Regions from separate parts of the Polaromonas sp. P2_G11 genome, predicted to be linked through region 2. Evidence: predicted binding sites of a transcription regulator. Region 2 holds the regulator's gene; the other holds the start of a gene.
The links. Region 2 encodes LexA, which represses DNA repair genes until DNA is damaged. Its sites were predicted from a motif close to ACTGTATNNNNATACAGT; they were not measured.
Positions count from the first base shown of each region.

Region 1 (9,539 bases), on a different contig from region 2:
TACATGTTCATCATGATGAACTCGGCGCGCTACGCGGTCGGCATGCAAGGCATCGCGATTGCCGAACGCGCCTACCAGAAAGCTGTGGAATTTTCCAAAGACCGCGTGCAAAGCCGACCGGTTGACGGTTCCATCAAGGCCAGCGCGCCCATCATCCATCACCCGGACGTCAAGCGCATGCTGATGACCATGCGCGCCTACATCGAAGGCTGTCGCGCCATGGCTTCTGTCGCTGCTGCGGCGTACGACGCAACGCATCACCACCCCGATGCGGACGTGCGCAAACAGAACCAGGCGTTTTACGAATTCATGGTGCCGCTGGTCAAGGGCTACAGCACCGAGATGAGCCTGGAAGTGACTTCGCTGGGTGTGCAGGTGCACGGCGGCATGGGCTTTATTGAAGAAACCGGCGCGGCCCAGTACTACCGCGACGCCAAGATTCTGACGATCTATGAAGGCACGACCGCGATCCAGGCCAACGACCTGATTGGCCGCAAGACTTCGCGCGATGGCGGCCAGACGGCCAAGGCGATTGCAGCGCAGATCGAAAAAACCGAAAGCGAATTGCTCAGGCAGGGCAGCGCCGACGCGCTGGCCGTGGCCAAGCGCCTGAAGGCCGCGCGCCTGGCATTCATCGATGTGGTGGATTTCGTGGCCGGCAACACCAAAGCCAGTCCCAACGCCGTGTTTGCCGGCAGCGTGCCTTACCTCATGCTCGCGGGCAACGTGGTGGCCGGCTGGCAGATGGCGCGTTCGCTGCTGGTGGCGCAAGAGCAAATCGCGCAGGGCGTTGATGTTGCCTTCATGCAGGCCAAGATCACCACCGCGCGTTTTTATGCTGACCACCTGCTGACCAAGGTGCCCGGCGTGCGCGACAGCATTGTCGACGGTGCAGACAGCGTCACGGCGCTGGCGCTGGATGCGTTCTGATCCTGTACACGCTGCTATTTATTTGATAGCTGCTTGCGCCCGTCAGTAAAGGGTTGTAGCATGTTTTTCTTGAATTCAGAATAATAACGGAGCCACCATGTCCAGACTGCCCGGCGCATTGAACAAGCTGCCTTTGCCCATCATCGGTTCGCCGCTCTTCATCATCAGCAATCCCAAGCTGGTCATCGCGCAGTGCAAAGCCGGCGTGGTGGGCGCCATGCCCGCGCTCAACGCACGGCCTGCATCGCAGCTCGATGAGTGGCTGGCCGAGATCACCGAGGCACTGGCAGCCCACAACAAGGCCAACCCCGACAAGCCGGCGGCGCCTTTTGCCATCAACCAGATCGTGCACAAGTCCAACGACCGCCTGGAGCACGACATGGAAATGTGCGTGAAGTACAAGGTGCCCATCTACATCACCAGCCTGGGTGCGCGCGAAGACATCAACGCTGCCGCCCACAGCTACGGCGGCGTGGTGCTGCACGACATCATCAACAACAAATTCGCACGCAAGGCGATTGAAAAGGGCGCCGACGGCCTGGTGGCCGTGGCCGCCGGTGCGGGCGGCCACGCAGGCGTGAAGAGCCCGTTCGCGCTGATCCAGGAAATCCGCCAGTGGTTTGACGGCCCCCTGGCGCTGTCGGGCGCCATCTCTACCGGCGGCGCGGTGCTGGCCGCGCAGGCCATGGGCGCCGACTTCGCCTACATCGGTTCGGCCTTCATCGCCACGGACGAAGCGCGCGCAGCCGACGCCTACAAGCAGGCCATCGTTGACGGAAATTCCGACGACATCGTTTACAGCAGCCTCTTCACCGGTGTGCACGGCAACTACCTCGCGCCGTCGATTCGCGCAGCCGGCATGGACCCTGAGAACCTTCCCGAAGGCGACGTCAAGACCATGAACTTTGGCGGCGGCGAAGGCAGCAAGTCCAAGGCCTGGAAAGACATCTGGGGCTGCGGGCAGGGCATTGGGTCTGTCAGCAAGGTCCAAAGCGCCGCGGCCTTTGTGGACCAGCTCAGGCGCGAGTACGAGCTGGCACGCCAGCGGGTCTGCGCTTAAGCGTCATCGGTACCCAGAGCAGCGCTGCGCCTGAAACACCCGCCTTGACCACCGCAACCCGACGCTTTCCCGGCATGGATGCCCTCAAAGGGCTGGCCTGCGTCATGATCGTTTTGCATCACCTGGCCTTTTATGGCCCGATGTCGGATGTGGTGCACCCGTTTGCACCGGCCCCGATGGACTGGCTTTACGACTACGGCCGCATGGCCGTGCAGGTGTTCCTCGTCGTGAGTGGTTTTCTGGCGGCGGCCTCGCTTGCGCCGCAAGGTGTGGCCGTGTTCGGTGCACCTGGCTCCCTGATTTTTCGCCGCTACTGGCGGCTCGTCAAACCCTATCTTGTGGCGCTGGCCGTGAGCATGCTGGTGGCTGCGCTGGTCAGGCCCTGGTTCGCGCACCATTCCGTGCCGGATGCTCCCACGGTGCACCAGCTGCTGGCCCATGTCCTGCTGCTGCAGGACCTGCTCGGGCAGGACGCGCTTTCTGCTGGTGTCTGGTACGTGGCCATCGACTTCCAGCTCTACGCCATGGCGGTTCTCATTTTTGCCTTTGCCCGGCGGTTCCAGTTTCAGCCGCATGACGGCGACGCAACACACACCACTTCGGTTTCGGCCCCGCTCGGCGTCAGCCTCATTCTGATGGTCGCCTTGGCCTCGCTCCTGTTTTTCAACCGCTTGCCGGCCTTTGATGTCACCGCCCTCTATTTTTGCGGCTCCTATGCCCTGGGGATGCTGGCCTTCTGGGCCGCAAACCGTCTCGGCGCGCGGCGCAGCTTCTGGCTCGTGACCCTGGCGGTCATGGGTGGGCTGGCCCTGGCGCTTGATTTCCGGGGGCGCCTGGTGGTGGCGCTCGTTACCGCCTTCGGTCTGGCCTGGCTGGCGGTGCTGCAGCCGCAGGCCTGGCCGGTGCAATGGTTGCAGCAGCGCCGTCTGGTGCAGCTGGGCCAGATGTCCTATTCCGTGTTCCTCATCCACTTCCCTGTGTGCCTGCTGGTCAATGCCATCGTGAGCCATTTCTGGCCCACGCAGCTTGCGGCAAACGTGTTGGGCCTGTTGACGGCCTTCCTGCTGTCGCTGCTGGCGGGCTGGGTGCTGTACCAGTCGGTGGAATCGCGACCGATTCCTTTGCGGCCGCGCTGGTTGAGTCGCTTTTATTTGCGTTAAAAAGCAGCTCCTCGCCTTTCTGGACGAGCGCAACTTGCTATTGAATTAATAGCATTCAACTGGAGCCGGGCTCACCGCCTGAACATCTCCAGCTTCAACACGGCAGGCTCACCCAGCCATGAGGCATGCGTGGTGTGGTCGGCAAGGTCATCGCCGGTGAGCCCGTGCACAAACACATCCAGTCCGTCGCGGTGTTCTTCGAGCCAGGGAATGACGCTGCCGAACGCCGCGCGGTCAAATGCCAGCTGGCAACTCCAGCGCGGGTGCGGCCCCACCTCGCGTTCATGCACACGCCCCACGGCAATCCCGAAAAGCGCGCCAGCTTTTTCGCACAGGGCACGTGCCTGCTCAACGGTGCCGGGCCCGAAATACACGTGGGCGTGATAGCGGGCATAAAGGTTTTCAGGTCGCTGGATCATGGTGAAACGGAAGGGAGGAGAGGGAAGGGAAAATGGAAAAGGGGCGTATCCATCACGCATTGGATGAGGCCTCAGGCATCCTCCAGAAACGTCAGGGTCGGTAGCGGTACATCGGGGTTTTCTTCGCGGACTTTTGCATGCGTCTGCTTCATGCGCTGCTGGCAATGTGCCAGGTCTTTCACCTGAAACAGAAAAAACACCTCTGCTGCGTCTTCCGCGTTTTGCCAGAGATACTTCAGATACATGCCTTGCTTCGCATGTTCATCCGCATCTTTTTCCAGCTGCTGTTTGACGGCGGCCAGCGGCGCGCCGGTGAGTTTTGCCAGTACGTGTGCCATGGGATGTCTCCTGCTTTAAACCCATTATTGCGAGCACTGCTGCAGACATTTGCCAAAGGGTTTTTGTTTGAATATACTGTATTTATATACAGTATTTTTCTGCGGCCCTGCCGGGCACCGCTACCTTCCACCGAATCTTGTTGCCCTATGTCCGACGCCGTCATTCCCCTCCATGCCATCAAGGGCCGGGGCACTGCTACACGCATGCCGCACCGGTTTGAGAAAGACGTGCGCAACGCATGGGACGACGGCTGGGGTACGCTGGAAGAAGGTGTCTCCAGCGAGGCGCCCCGGATCGAAACCACGGTCACGATGGAAGACGCCCGCAGCGCGATTGTCGGCAACGATTCGCCCGATATCTTTTTTGACTACAGCATCAATCCCTACCGGGGCTGCGAGCATGGCTGTGTGTACTGTTATGCGCGGCCCACACACAGCTACCTCAATCTTTCGCCAGGGCTTGATTTTGAAACGAAGATCATCGCCAAGCGCAACATTGCCGAGGTGTTGCGCGCCGACCTGCGCAAACGCAGCTATGTTCCCAAGCTGCTCAATATCGGCTCGGCCACCGACTGCTACCAGCCCGCCGAGCGCGAGCTGCGACTGACGCGCAGCATCATTGAGGTGATGCAGGAAGTGCGGCACCCGTTCTCTTTGATCACCAAATCCAGCGGCGTGGAGCGCGACCTCGACTTGCTGGCGCCGCTGGCCGCTGACAAGCTGGCCGCCGCCTACGTGACCATCACCACGCTCGACGGCGAACTCGCGCGCAAGCTCGAGCCGCGCGCGGCCGCACCGCACCGGCGCCTGCGCACCATCCGCACGCTGGCAGAGCACGGCGTGCCGGTCGGCGTGAGCGTGGCGCCGCAAATCCCGTTTGTGAACGAGGACATGGAGCATGTGCTGGAGGCGGCCTGGGAGGCCGGTGCACGCAGCGCGTTCTACACCGTGATCCGCTTGCCCTGGGAAGTGGCGCCCATTTTCAAGGAATGGCTGGAGCTGCACTACCCGCAGCGCGCCGCGCGCATCATGGCGCGCATCCACGAAATGCGCGGCGGCAAGGACTACGACAGCGACTTCGCCACGCGCATGAAAGGTCACGGCCTGTGGGCCGAGCTCATCAAGCAGCGCTTTGAGAAAGCCTGCAACCGGATCGGCTTTAACCGGCAGCGCATTGAGCTGGACATGAGCCAGTTCCGGCCGCCGGACGCGGCGGGCGCCGAGGGGCAGGGCAGGCTGTTCTGAGGGGTCATGCGTCAGTTCGATGCGAGGGCTATAGTCCAAAAATGGTGTGCGTCACGCCTCATGCTGTTTGAAAATAAAAGGAGTTCATCTTGGCCCTCGAGTGGAAGTTTTCATCGGAAGGCATGGCCGACGCGGACTGGGAAGAGCTGTCGAATCTTTACCGCGTTGCCCCCTTGGGCGACAAGAAGCCTGCGGATCTGCAGATTGTTTTCTCCAACAGCATGTTCAAGTGTTTTGTGTATGACGCCGGCAAGCTGATCGCTGCGGGCCGTGCGGTAGCGGATGGCAGGGACTGCTCCTACATCTGCGACATCGCGGTAGCGCCGGACCGGCAGGGATCAGGTATGGGCAAGGACATGGTTGCGGCGCTGGTGAAGCTTTCCAGTGGCCACAAAAAAATCATCCTGTACGCGGTCGCCGGCAAAGAGCCGTTTTACCGCAAGCTCGGCTTTCGGCGCATGCTGACCGCGATGGCGATTTTTGCGAATACCGAGCAGGCGATTCAGAGTGGTTTGATCAGCGACACCTGATTCTGGTGCCCGGCGCTTCGCTAGCGCAGATAGCTGCGGTTGAGGCGCACTTCGAGCTTCTTCTGCAGCGTTTCAAACGAGGCACTCATCGCCCAGTAAATACCCGCAGCCGCCAGGTACAGCGGAAAGGGCTGGAAGGTAGTGGCAATCACTTCCTTGGTCGCCAGCATCAGCTCGCCCACGGCAATCACCGAGACGAGCGAGGTGTCCTTGATCAGGCTGATCAGGCTGTTCGACAGGCTGGGCACTGCCAGGCGCAGGGCCTGCGGGCCGATCACATAGCGCAGCGTTTGCGCTTGCGTCAGGCCCAGGCTGCGGGCTGCATTCCATTGGCCGTGTTCCACACCGTTGATCGCGCCGCGGATGGTTTCCGACAGGTAGGCGCCCACGTTCAGGCTCAGGCCCAGAATGCCCGCGCTGATCGGGTCGAACTGGATGCCGATGCTGGGCAGGCCGAAATAAATGACGAAGAGCTGCACCAGCAGCGGCGTGCCGCGCATGCAGCTGACATACAGCGTTGCCAGCTGCGAAAGTACCGGCACCTTGGCCAGCCGCGTGACGGCTACCACGGTGCCGATGATGGCGCCGAAGAAAACAGACGCCACCGCCAGCAGCAGCGTCCACGCCGCGCCCTTGAGCATCAGCGGCAAAGCGTCGCGCAGCAACTGGGTCAAGCCTGTCAGGTCCATATAGGTCTCCACAAATAAAAACCCCGGCGCAGAGCCGGGGTTGTTTCAGGCGCCGGCCCAGAAAAGGCGGCGCGCGGCTGATCGGATATTACTTCGCTTGTGCCGTTTATTTGGCAACGGGCGGCTTGCTCACGTCGCGGTCAAACCACTTGGTGGAGATCTTCGCGAAGCTGCCGTCGGCTTGCAGGTCTGCCAGCGCCTTGTCGATGGCGGCCTTGAACTTCGGGTTGTTCTTCACAAAAGGAATGCCGGATTTTTCAAGGTCACCCACGGGCGCACCGGGCTTGAGAGGCAGCTTGGTCTGCTTGACGATGTAGGGGATGAGCAGGCTGTCGTTGAGCGCGGCGTCGATGCGGCCCAGTGCCAGATCCTGCAAATACTCTTGCGCGCCGGGGTAGGTCTTCACGTCGATGCCGCCCACTTTTTTGGCGATGTCGGCGTAGTTGGTGCCCTGGCCCAGGCCGAGCTTTTTGCCCTTGAGGTCGGCCAGCGTCTTGAACTCGCGCTTTTCGTCCTTGCGGATGATCAGCTGCGGGGCGGAGATGGTGTAGGGCTCGGAGAAATCAAAGGTCTCCTTGCGCTTGTCGGTGATGCCCACCTGGTTGATCACCACGTCGTACTTGCCGGCCTGAAGGCCTGCCAGGATGGCACTCCATTCGCTGGTGGAAAACTCGGCTTTCACGCCCAGCTTTTGCGCCAGGGCATTGGCCAGTTCCACTTCAAAGCCGGCGAGCTGGCCGCCTTCCTTGTAGTTGAAGGGCGGGTAGGTGCCTTCGAGCGCCACTTTGAGGGTGCCGCGCTGCTTGACGGTGTCGAGCAGGTCGGCTGCGCTGGCGCTCAGTGCGAGCGTCAAAAGGAGTGTGGAGACGATGGTGGAGGCGGCGGCTTTGCGAATATTCATATTCAACCTTTGCATAAGAGAATTGTTATTGAGATGAATATCGAATATTAAATCTGCCACCACTTTGGTGCATGCGCGGCAGCAAAAGCCCTACGGCGAATCCGGATGCTTCGCGGACGCTGCGCGTGAACTCAGGGCTTGGCGCAGTGGGCGTAGATGTCGAGCGCGGGCTTGTAGATGCTGGTCTGCACATTCATCAGGCCGAGCACCGAGTGAAAGTAGTTGTCGTGGCTCACCGGTGCATCCAGCTGTTGCCTGAGGCACGCGGTGGTCAGCTTGTTGCGCTGCTCAAATTCGGGTGAGAGCCAGGTGATCCAGGGCACGCGCTTTTGCACCTCGGGCGCAATGCCCCAGGGCATGCCGTGCAGGTAGAGGTTGTTCTCGCCCAAGGACTCGCCGTGGTCGGCCAGGTAGAGCAGGGCGGGCGCGCTGCGCGCCTCTTGCGCCTTGAGCCACTGGATGGAAGACGCCAGCAATTTGTCGGTGTAGACGATGCTGTTGTCATAGGCATTGAGCAGGCCTTCGCGGCTGCAGCTTTGCAGCGCATTGTCGGTGCACTCGGGCAGGAATTTTTTGACGGCTTGCGGCGAACGCTTGTAATATGCCGGGCCGTGGCCGCCCATCTGGTGCATTACCACCACCACGCCTTTGGCGCGGCGCTCGGCGGGCAGTGCGGCAATGCGTTCATCAATGCCGTGCAACATCACTTCATCAAAACATTCGCCGCTGTCGCACAGGCCTGGTACTTTGAGCTGTATGGTGTTCACGTTGGGCACGCGGTCACACACGCCTTTGCAGCCCGACTGGTTGTCGATCCACAGCACGGCCAGGCCCGCGCGTTGCAGCACGTCCAGCATGCCTTCGTAGTTGGCGGGCCGCGAGTCATAGCCTTCGCGACCGAAGTTGGAGAACATGCAGGGCACAGAAGCCGCAGTGCTGGTGCCGCACGACCACGCGTTGCGCAGGCTCACGACGTTTTCTTTGGCCAGCAGCGGGTTGGTGGGCCGGCCGTAGCCGTTCAGCGAAAAGTTGGCGCTGCGCGCCGTCTCGCCCAGGACCAGCAGCAACAGCGGCGGTTTGGTTTGCGCTGCATAGCTTGCCCCGAGTTTGGCGTCTTCACCCAGGGGCAACACGATGGATTCATCACGCTGGAACGGTTTTGCCGCGATGGAACCCAGCGCGTAGAAGGAGTTGAGTGGGTTGATCAGGTAGCGCACATGCGTGTAGTTGCGCATGACGGAGGCAATGCTCTGGAAAAACAAAAACACCACTAACACCAGCAGCACGCACGCTCCGGTCAGCGTGGCTGCGTTGGTGAGCATCTGTCGCACTGCGCCTGCACGTCTGACCTTCTGCCGCCACAAAAAGATCATCGGCAGGACCGCCAGCACCATCACCGTGGCCAGCAGTCGCCAGTTCAGCAGGTCGCGTGTTTCGCGCACATCAGTCTGCAGCGTGTTGATCATCATGGTCTTGTCGATGACCACGCCATAAGTCACCATGAAATAGGCGCCGAAAGCGGCCGACAGCAGAAAGACCGTGATGGCGGGCTTGAGTGTCCAGCGCCAGGCCAGCACGCTGAGCAGCGCGGTGGTCGCCAGCGCAATCACCAGCGCCAAGGCGATGCTTATGACCACCGCCTGGCCCCCGGTAAGGCCGGGCAGGCGGGCCAGCTCGCGCCACAAGGCCACATTGCATACCGTGGCAATCCAGAGGCTTGCAATGACCACCAGCCACAACGGCCGCATGCCGGCGTCTTGCCGCACAGTGGTCAGGGGGGCGGGCCGCGATGTGGAGGATGCGGAAGGGGAAGGGCGCAGCGGCATAGCGCTGGATTGTATTGGGGCGGCCTTAATGCAGGCTTAAGGCCTGCTCACGGTCTTCAATCAAGCGGCCACAGCCAGACCCAGCTGCTGCGCATGGTGCCGCAGGTGTTCGGCCATGAAGGTTGCGATGAAGTAGTAGCCGTGGTCATAGCCCGCGTGGCGGTGCAACGCCAGCGGCTGGCCCGCCTTGGCGCAGGCGGCTTCAAAGAGCTCGGGGTACAACTGCTCGGCGAGGAATTTGTCGTCCAGCCCCTGGTCTATGCGTATGCCGCCCGGGTAGGGCGCTGCGGGCATCAGGTTCATCAAGGCGGTGGCGTCATGTTCAACCCAGTTTGATTCATCGCTGCCGAGATAGCCGGTAAACGCCTTGCGGCCCCATGGGCACTGGCTGGGCGCGCAGATAGGTGCAAACGCCGAGACCGATGTGAAAAGATCCGGATG
Region 1 covers NZ_JBFUFE010000005.1:415,916-425,454, reverse strand. The annotation lists gene AC1DWQ_RS19420 (acyl-CoA dehydrogenase) at 1-930, shown strand, start outside; gene AC1DWQ_RS19415 (NAD(P)H-dependent flavin oxidoreductase) at 1,028-1,990, shown strand; gene AC1DWQ_RS19410 (acyltransferase family protein) at 2,035-3,150, shown strand; gene AC1DWQ_RS19405 (DOPA 4,5-dioxygenase family protein) at 3,222-3,569, opposite strand; gene AC1DWQ_RS19400 (hypothetical protein) at 3,641-3,907, opposite strand; gene AC1DWQ_RS19395 (PA0069 family radical SAM protein) at 4,055-5,152, shown strand; gene AC1DWQ_RS19390 (GNAT family N-acetyltransferase) at 5,242-5,682, shown strand; gene AC1DWQ_RS19385 (amino acid ABC transporter permease) at 5,703-6,371, opposite strand; gene AC1DWQ_RS19380 (transporter substrate-binding domain-containing protein) at 6,478-7,272, opposite strand; gene AC1DWQ_RS19375 (phosphoethanolamine transferase) at 7,404-9,098, opposite strand; gene fghA (S-formylglutathione hydrolase) at 9,159-9,539, opposite strand, start outside.
Region 1: a site for LexA is predicted at 3,983-4,000, ahead of AC1DWQ_RS19395 (PA0069 family radical SAM protein). Genes of this name have one in related genera too.

Region 2 (9,539 bases):
AATTGCGATCGGCTACCTCAGTTGGGTTGCTGCAGGCAACGCCTGCTGTTCGCGGGGCTGGCAAGTCCGCATCCGGGCCAGCGGGCAAGCTCCGTTCTCGCCTGAAACTTGACCCCATTGACCTGGCGGCCGAGCGCGACCCTGTGCTCCGGTCTTCGCCGGAGCTGCTGACGGAGCCCTCAACAGACGCCCAGCAGCGCGCTGCCGCCGCCGCACTGTGGCAGGCGCTTAATGCACAGCCGCAAGACATGGTGCGCGACAGCCAGCGCCTGAAATCCCTGGAAGCCGATGTTGCCGGCATGCTCGCGCGAAGCCAGAAAACCGAAAAAGCCGTGATGGAAATGCGCGGCCAGCTTGAGCAGGCGCGCGGTGAACGCTATAACAACTGGCTCGTATACGCCCTTTACGCCTTGCTGGCCGCCTCCCTTCTTGCGATCCTGGCACTATGGATACGTAGCCGACAGCAAAGCCGTGTCAGCCGGGGATCCTGGTGGGGCAAAGGGTTTGCCGAAGACAGCGCGCCTTATGTGACTGAAGGTACGGGTAACACCGGGAAAGCCTTCTTGCGCAGGGCCTCAGAAGCTGAATCGGTGAGCGCCGGGCCTTTGCCCGATTCGCTGGTTGATTTCGATCCCAGCGAACCATTTTTCGAGGCGCCGAAAAATACGCCGGCTTCAAGCGCCGTGGCGCGCCCAAGGGTTGCCGAATCCAGATTCCCCTCGGAATTTCTGCCTAGCCTGAGCGGTATCAGCAGCATGCCGCGGATTGTGAATGCCGAAGAGCTGTTTGATGTGCAGCAACAGGCCGATTTCTTCCTGTCGCTCGGCCGGCCCGACAAGGCGGTAGATGTTCTGCGTCACCACATCATGGACAACGTGGAAACAAGCGCGCTCGTCTATCTCGACCTGTTTGACCTCTATCACAGCTTGGGCCGCCGCGAGGATTACGACGCGTTGCGCACAGACTTCAACAAGATGTTCAATGCCAAGGTGCCGGCATTCGACGAATACGCGGCGGATACGCACGATCTGGAGTATTACACGGAGGCCCTCTCGCGGATTGAGGCCCTCTGGCCAACTCCCAAGGTGCTCGACGTACTTGAAGAGTCCATATTCCGCAAACCGGATTCGCGGGGAGAGGTCTTCAGCCTGGCCGCCTACCGCGAGCTGTTGCTCCTCCACTCTATCGCAAAAAGGATTGTTAGCCGGCCGCCCGGCAACGCCGAAGCACCGGTCAGGTTGTCGGACGCACCTTCGGTTCCGACCATGCCGGACACGCTCCCTGGCGTTGCAGGTTTTGGGCCTACCAGCATCCAGCCACTGTCAGCCCGGTTCCAGATCGTGGCGCCCTTGCCATCTCCTGCCGTGGCAGGTGCAACCGACCCGACACAGCCTCCCGCTTCCCCCCGGCTTGGTCTTGATATTGATTTGAGTGCAGGCGAGGGGGCGGACCTGGCCCCGTTTCCATCAATCGATGCAGGTGCGCAGCCGCCGCAATCCGCTGCCAACAATCTCATCGAGTTTGACCTCGACTTTCCGGATTCTTCGGGGCCGACGCAGAAAACTTGAGCGAAGTTTGAGCCTGGCTCGCCGGGAATCCCGGGTTTACGCGCACTTGATCAGGCTGCGCGTGTCACATCAGCGCCGTACTTGCAAGGCCCCCGGGTTGACGATATTGGTGGGCGTGCCCTTGATGAAGTTGACGACGTTGTCAAACGCCGCGCCAAAGTACAGCTCATAGCTGTCCTGTTCAACATAGCCAATATGCGGCGTGCAAATGCAGTTTTCCAGGCGGAGCAGCGCATGGCCTTGCAGGATGGGCTCCGACTCAAAAACATCGATGGCCGCCAGGCCGGGCCGCCCGCGATTGAGGGAGGCGATCAATGCTTCCGGTTCGATCAGCTCCGCCCTTGACGTATTCACCAGCAGGGACGTGGTTTTCATGCGCGACAGGTCTTCCAGCGTGACGATACCGCGTGTCTCTGCGTTGAGCCGCAGGTGAAGGCTCAGTACATCGCTTTGCTCAAAGAATTCGGCTTTGCTGGCCGCGACTTCAAAGCCATCGGCCTGTGCCCGCTCCAGTGATGCGTCGCGGCCCCATATCACGACACGCATACCAAAGGCCCTGCCGTAGCCAGCCACAATTTGCCCGATCTTCCCGTAGCTCCATACCCCCAATGTCTTGCCCTTGAGGACGGAGCCAATGCCGAAGTTGGGTGGCATCGAAGCTGACTTGAGCCCTGCCTGCTGCCAGGCGCCATGCTTCAAGTGGGCTACATAGTGCGGAATGCGGCGCATGGCGGTCATTACCAGTGCCCAGGTCAGCTCCGCGGGTGCCGTAGGAGACCCAATGCCCTCGGCAACCGCGATGCCGCGTTCTGTGCAAGCCGCGACATCTATATGGCTTCCGACACGGCCTGTCTGGGCAATCAGCTTGAGTTTGGGCAGCTTTTCAATAACTTGCCGGTTGAGCTGGGTTCTCTCCCGGATCAGGACGATGACATCGGCATCCTTGAGGCGGACGGACAGCTGGCCGATGCCTTTAACGGTGTTGGTATAGACCTTGGCAGGGTAGGCCTCCAGCTTGGCTGCGCAGTTCAATTTCCGCACCGCGTCCTGATAGTCGTCGAGGATCACAATATTCATGCCGATATTGTGCCTGCAAGATTTTTCTTCCTTGCCGCCGGGGTCACTTCCGACTGGGGATTTTGTATCTCAAGGAAACGCACCAGACGGCGCCGCAAAGCACATAGGCCCGGGCTGAACTTCTGGTGGGATGCTTGCCGTACCAGTTATCTCAAAGAGGTTTCTCGCTGGCTCATGCGCTCAAGTTCCGCGCAGACGTCGGCCATGCGGCCGGATATCACCATGCGGCCAGCGCACGCTGGGCCGACATTGGAGTCAAACTCACGGACAACTCGCAGCCGGCTGGGTCGGGACGCCTTGACAGAGCGTTGGACGGCAAGAGCACCAGTGGCGCGGGCAGACGGGCCGCGCATTGCCGCGAAATCGCCGGAAGCAAAGGGTAGCGCAAGCTGGTGAGATCTGGGCTGTGCGCCGGCTGGCGCGGAAAAACGGCTTGCCCCAGTCATACCCTGCGCCGGCAAAAACAATGACACCAATGCCTGCACGGGTGCCAGCAGGACTGACGACATTGGTGAATGTGAAAAACTGATGATTCCCATGATGAACTCCTGTATGAGAGAGGTTTACACAGGCAGGATTGCAAACTGGCAAATTGCCAGGAAGGCCCCGACACCAGGGTGTTGGCCATCACAACGGCCAAACGCCCGCCACCTGGTGCGTGGCCAGGTGAGCTGCCTACATCAGCATCGTGTTGCGAATGAGGCCGACGGCCAGGCCTTCCAGTTCGAAAGGCTCGCCGGGCTCGACCACAATGGTTTTAAAGTCCGGGTTTTCGGGCAGAAGTTCGATCAGGTGCTTGTTGCGACGAAAGCGCTTGACGGTCACTTCATCACCCAGCCGGGCCACGACAATTTGACCATTCTTGGCTTCCTTGGATTGCTTGACGGCCAGCAGGTCGCCATCCATGATGCCTGCGTCCCGCATGCTCATGCCGCGGACCTTGAGCAGGTAGTCGGGCTGGCGCTGAAACAGGCTGCTTTCAAAATAATAGGTTTGCTCGACATGTTCCTGCGCGAGAATCGGGCTGCCAGCAGCAACCCGCCCCACCAGAGGTAGGGCGAGTTGGGCCAGGCTTTGCAACGGCAGGGAAAACTGTTTGATTCTGGATTCGTTCAGGCTGCGAAGGGCGTCATTGCGCAAACGTATGCCGCGTGAGGTCCCGCTGACCAGCTCGATGACGCCTTTGCGGGCCAGCGCCTGCAAGTGCTCCTCGGCGGCATTGGCAGAGCGAAAGCCAAGCTCAGCGGCGATTTCAGCACGGGTGGGCGGGGCGCCCGTGCGCGCGATGGCGCTCTGGATCAATTCCAGAATTTGCTGCTGGCGCGCAGTGAGCTTGGGAGCCTCAGAGGGAAAATGCGAAAAGTTATCGAGTGTGCTCATCACTGTTGCTCCTTGAATCACTGCTTCAGCCCGCTTGCGTATTGCCTGCTGGCTTTGGGTACGCAACGTTGCCGTAGCTGTTTTAATATCCAGTAACTGTATTTTCATCCAGTTTTTAAAAGATTGCAAGTTTACGTTTTATGCATCCTCAAAATATTGTGATTCTGGGCACCGGCGGCACGATTGCCGGGCAGGCTGCGAGTGCGTCGGACAACATCGGCTATACCGCTGCCCAGGTGGGCGTTGAGCAACTTGTGGCGGCGGTCCCGCCTTTGGCCAGGTTCGGCCCCTTGATGACCGAGCAGGTCGCGCAGGTCGACAGCAAGGACATGAGCTTCGATGTATGGGTGCGGCTGGCCAGTCGGGTCAATCACTTTCTGGCCCAGCCGGACGTGCAGGGCATTGTCATCACGCACGGCACGGACACGCTGGAAGAAACGGCGTATTTCCTTCATGCGGTGTGCCGCCCCGATAAACCTGTGGTGCTGGCCTGTGCCATGCGGCCGGCGACTGCGCTGGTGCCTGACGGCCCCCAGAACATGCTGGATGCCATGGCGGTGGCGCGTCATGCTGGGGCAATGGGTGTTGTCGCGGTGTGTGCCGGAACCATCCACAGCGCGCTGGACGTGCAGAAAGTGCATACCTACAGGGTTGACGCTTTTGACTCCGGTGATGCGGGGCCGATTGGCTATGTGGAGGAAGGATTCCTCAGGTTAGTGAGAAATTGGCCGGAAACCCATGTGGAACGGGCGCAAGCAGCTATAAAAATAATAGCGAATTCCATGATTCCGCTCCAGTGGCCGCGCGTTGAGATTGTCATGAACCATGCCGGCGCCAGTGGTGCGATCGTGGACGCGTTGCTGGCACAGGGTGTCCAGGGGCTGGTGGTTGCTGCCACGGGTAATGGCACCTTGCACCACGCGCTGGAGGCGGCCTTGCTTCGCGCGCGGTCTGCGGGGGTTCGGGTCGTCCGTGCGACAAGATGCTTCAATGGCCGGGTCTTGCCCACACCGGGGGATCTGTTTTCTGATTCGCAGGGGCTGAGTCCCGTGAAGGCGAGGATAGCGATGATGCTCGAGTTGCTGGCGGAGAGTTGAAGCCGCGCTTGCAATTGCAGTCCACCAGGTCCGGAAGCCGGAATAAAAAAAGCCGTCGGGCTGACGGCTTTTTTGGGGCAAGTGGACTCGCGTTAGGCCGGTTCAACCCGCCAGCGCCTTAAATGCCCGGGCGGTGATCTCGTCAACACCGCCCATGCCGCTGATGGCACGGTATTTCGGGGCCAGTTCAGGCTCTGACTTTGCCCAGCTGGAGTAGTACTCAACCAGCGGACGGGTCTGGGCGCTGTAAACCTCCAGGCGCTTGCGGACAGTTTCTTCCTTGTCGTCATCGCGCTGGATCAGCGGCTCGCCGGTCACATCGTCTTTGCCTTCAACCTTGGGCGGATTGAACTTGACGTGGTAGGTGCGGCCTGAGGCGGGGTGCGAACGGCGTCCGCTCATGCGCTCGATGATGGCGTCGAAGGGGACGTCGATTTCAAGAACGTAGTCCAGCTTGACGCCGGCAGACTTCATGGCGTCCGCCTGCGGAATGGTGCGCGGAAAGCCGTCAAACAGAAAGCCCTTGGCGCAGTCGGGCTGGGCAATGCGCTCTTTGACTAAATTGATGATCAGGTCGTCGCTGACCAGTGCACCCGAGTCCATGATTTTTTTGGCTTCAATGCCCAGCTGCGTGCCGGCTTTGACGGCCGCACGAAGCATGTCGCCGGTGGAAATCTGGGGAATGCCGTACTTCTGGCAGATGAAGGTCGCTTGCGTCCCCTTGCCCGCGCCAGGCGCGCCCAACAAAATCAGTCTCATGGATGTCCTCGGATTTTATGAATTCTTGAAGTCAGCCCGAACCGCCGGCCGGTTTCCGCAGGGGCTGCTTGACAGGTATGGAGGGCTGCCGGCACGCCCTGCAGGCCTCACACTTGTGTTTTTCCCAAGGATAGCATGCACCCCTGACAGCAACTTACGAGCCCGCGTCATGCCGGGGAGGGCAGGTCAGGAAAACAGCTTGCGGGCGAGGTCCAGGTCTTCCGGCGTGTCAACGCCCGGCCCAGGCGCGTCGCCAGTGATGTGCACGGCGATGCGATGGCCGTGCCACAGCGCCCGGAGTTGCTCAAGGCACTCCAGTTGCTCGAGTGGCGACTGGGGAAGGCGCGGGAACTCCCGCAGAAATCCCACCCGATAGCCGTAAATGCCTACGTGCCGGAGTGGCCGGGGCAGGCTGCTGCCGGCCTCCCACCACGCCTTGCCGGTAAAGTCGCGCGCGGCCGGAATGGGTGAGCGGCTGAAGTAAAGGGCCGTATGGCGCGCATCAAGCACCACCTTGACCACATTGGGGTTGTTCAGGTCGGCCAGCTGCTGGATGGCATGCGCCGCCGTGCTCATGGCGCAGTCTGGGCGCTCGATGAGCAGGCGTGCGACCGCGTCGATCAAGGCCGGGTCAATCAGCGGCTCGTCACCTTGCACATTCACCACAATGTCGTCGTCCGCGAGTCCCAGCACGCTGCAGGCTTCCGCGAGCCGGTCGCTGCCGCTGGGGTGGTCTTCTCGTGTCAGCACGGCGGCGATGCCGAAAGACGCGCATTTTTCGATGATTTCGTTACTGTCGGTTGCGACGACGGTGCGCAGGGCAGTGCTCCGCATCGCGCGCTGCGCAACACGCACGACCATGGGTGCACCGCCGATGTCGGCCAGCGGCTTGTTGGGCAGGCGTGTAGAGGCCAGCCTGGCCGGAATGAGGACGGTGAAGCTCATGCTTTCGGGGTCTTGCTTGTTTTTTTCAAGGCGCCGTTCACAGACCGAGTTCTTCATCAGTCAAGGTCCGCGCTTCGCTTTCCAGCAGCACGGGAAGCCCGTCGCGCACCGGGTAGGCGAGGCGGGCGCTGCGGGAAACAAGTTCCTGTTTTTCCCGGTCGTAGTCGAGCGGGCCTTTGGTCACAGGGCAGACCAGCAGTTCAAGCAGTTTGGTGTCCATGGCCTGATGGTAAGGGAGAAATCAGCGGGGCCAGCCGGGCATCGAGTGCGGCAAAGAACGCTGGTTCGGGCGTAAACACCAAAGGTACGGCCAGAACCTCCTTTTGTGATGTGCCCTGCAGGGCAAAAAGCTTGACGGCGTCTTTTTCAGTGCACAGCACCACACGCCCTTTGAGTTCCTCCGCTTCCAGGTCTTGATCGGTGAAGTCATGGTGGTCGGGCAGGGCCGTTGTGGCCTGCAGCGTCAGGCCGGTTTCCCTCAGCATTCCGAAAAATGCTTCAGGATTGGCTATGCCCGCAAGTGCCGCCAGAGGCCGGCCCCGCAGGCTCGCCAGCGAGACCGGTTCGTCCCGGGCGGAATAAGCTTCGTTGCTCAGTTTCCGGTTGGAAACAAACCCTTCAAATGCCGGTTTTTGCCCGGTGTGCAGCACAAAATTCAAGCCAACCCGTTCGCGTGCGGGCCAGGGCTCACGCAACGGACCTGCCGGTAGCAGCCAGCCGTTCCCCACACCTCGGTCATCGAACACGGCAATCTCGATATCGCGCTGCAGGGCGTAGTGCTGCAGACCGTCGTCACACACGACTACAGCCGTGCCCGGATATGCCGCAAGCAATGCGCGCACGGCGTCTGCACGCTTGCCGGCAACAAAAACAGGCGCACCCGTTGCGCGCTTGATAAGGGCCGGCTCGTCGCCTGTGAGGTGAGGGGATGCGCCGGGGACCACCTCCAGGCAGGCGGTGCCGTGCCGTCCATAACCCCGCGACACCACCCCCACCCGTATCTGTTGCGCCTGCAGATGTTTCACCAGGGCAATCACCAGCGGTGTTTTTCCGGCGCCGCCGGCAATGACGTTTCCGACCACGATCACCGGAACGCCGAAATGTTCGGACCGGAGAATGTGACGGCGATACAGCACCCACCGCAGCCGCACGACCAGGCCATAGGCCTGGGCCAGCGGCCAGAGCAGGCATGCCGGCCAACCCCGTTTGCGCCAGGCATTCTGCAAAATCTGTTTCACGTGATGACTGCCATTTCGCCGCGAAGGCTGCATGGAATGGGCAACCGGCCCTGGCCTATCTGGCCCCGGCCGTTGCGGCGCTTTGCGTTGCAAATGTGATTTGTGTCAGCCCCTGGCGGCGTGCGGCCTCCATGACCGTAATAACGGCCTGATGCGTGGCGTTGGCATCGGCGCTGATGATGATGACGCTTTCCTTGCCGGCTTTCGCTGCTTCGGCAAGCGCGGCTCCCAGCACTTCGATGCCACGGCCTTCCACCAGAGTCTTGTTGACCATGTAGCGGCCGTCGCTGCTCACGGCGACGATGACTTCCTTGGGATAATCGCGCTGCTGTTCGGCGTTGGCGATCGGCAGCTTGACCTGAAGTTCGGTGAACTTGCTGTAGGTGGTGGACAGCATCAGGAAGATCAGCACCACGAGCAGTACATCGATGAAGGGGATCAGATTGATCTCCGGCTCGTCATGAGGATGGGGGCGGAAGTTCATTTTCTGAGGGTATTGAGGTGGCGTACAAAACGCTCGGCCGCCAGCTCCATCGTCAGCAGATATCCGTCCACTCGCGCCCGGAAATAGCGCCAGAAAATCAGCGAGGGAATGGCCACCATCAGGCCGAAAGCCGTGTTGTAGAGCGCAATCGAAATGCCTTGCGCCAACTGGGCAGGGTTGCCGCCAGCGGCATTGCTCACACCTCCACCACCTGCCTGGGAGCCGAAAATCTCGATCATGCCGATGACTGTGCCCAATAGGCCGAGCAGGGGGGCGGCAGAGGCGATGGTCGCCAGGGCTGCCAAGTATCGTTCCAGCTTGTGGGCCGCCTTGCGTCCTGCGCCTTCCAGCGTGGAACGCAGGTCATCCTCGCTGATCCTTGGATTGGTGTTCAGGGCGCGAAAACCGCTGGCAAGCACTTCGCCGAGCAGCGAGTTTTGTTCAAGCTGCGCCACGACATCGGGTGAGGGGACGGAGGCGCGGGAGACGGTGATGGCTTCGTCAAGCAACTTGGCGGGGGCGACTTTTCGGGTTTTAAGGCTGGTAAAACGCTCGATAACCAGAGCAAGGGCCAAGACAGAGCAGGCAACCAGGGGCCAAATCGGCCAACCTGCGGCTTGTATGATCGAAAACAATGCACATCTCCAGGCAGTAAGTTGTGGTGGATTATGGCTTACAGAAACTGCCATCTCGTTGCGGCTGAGCCTGATCTGTTAAATGTTCGCAACGTGATCGCGTGTCGGACGTAGCCCACAGAAGCTGTGGATAACTTTGTTAGCAAGTGGTGGCGCAGCGGCCTGCAAGCCGCGCCAAATCGTGCATGTGACAGAACGATGAAATTTTGAGCAGAATTAAGTTATTCAAAATCAATGAGTTACACGAATTTATCTCGATATCCGCGCGAAACCAGGGGGTCGAGCCTTGAGGGACGGCTCTCTGTGGAGTATTACACCCGGATTACCAAGGGATTTAGGGGTGTTTGATGCATCGG
Region 2 covers NZ_JBFUFE010000002.1:653,219-662,757, forward strand. The annotation lists gene AC1DWQ_RS09665 (type IV pilus assembly protein FimV) at 1-1,568, shown strand, start outside; gene AC1DWQ_RS09670 (D-2-hydroxyacid dehydrogenase family protein) at 1,638-2,645, opposite strand; gene AC1DWQ_RS09675 (hypothetical protein) at 2,792-3,184, opposite strand; gene lexA (transcriptional repressor LexA) at 3,321-4,025, opposite strand; gene AC1DWQ_RS09685 (asparaginase) at 4,166-5,122, shown strand; gene adk (adenylate kinase) at 5,225-5,881, opposite strand; gene kdsB (3-deoxy-manno-octulosonate cytidylyltransferase) at 6,068-6,826, opposite strand; gene AC1DWQ_RS09700 (Trm112 family protein) at 6,864-7,046, opposite strand; gene lpxK (tetraacyldisaccharide 4'-kinase) at 7,027-8,097, opposite strand; gene AC1DWQ_RS09710 (ExbD/TolR family protein) at 8,120-8,548, opposite strand; gene AC1DWQ_RS09715 (MotA/TolQ/ExbB proton channel family protein) at 8,545-9,183, opposite strand; gene xseA (exodeoxyribonuclease VII large subunit) at 9,524-9,539, shown strand, end outside.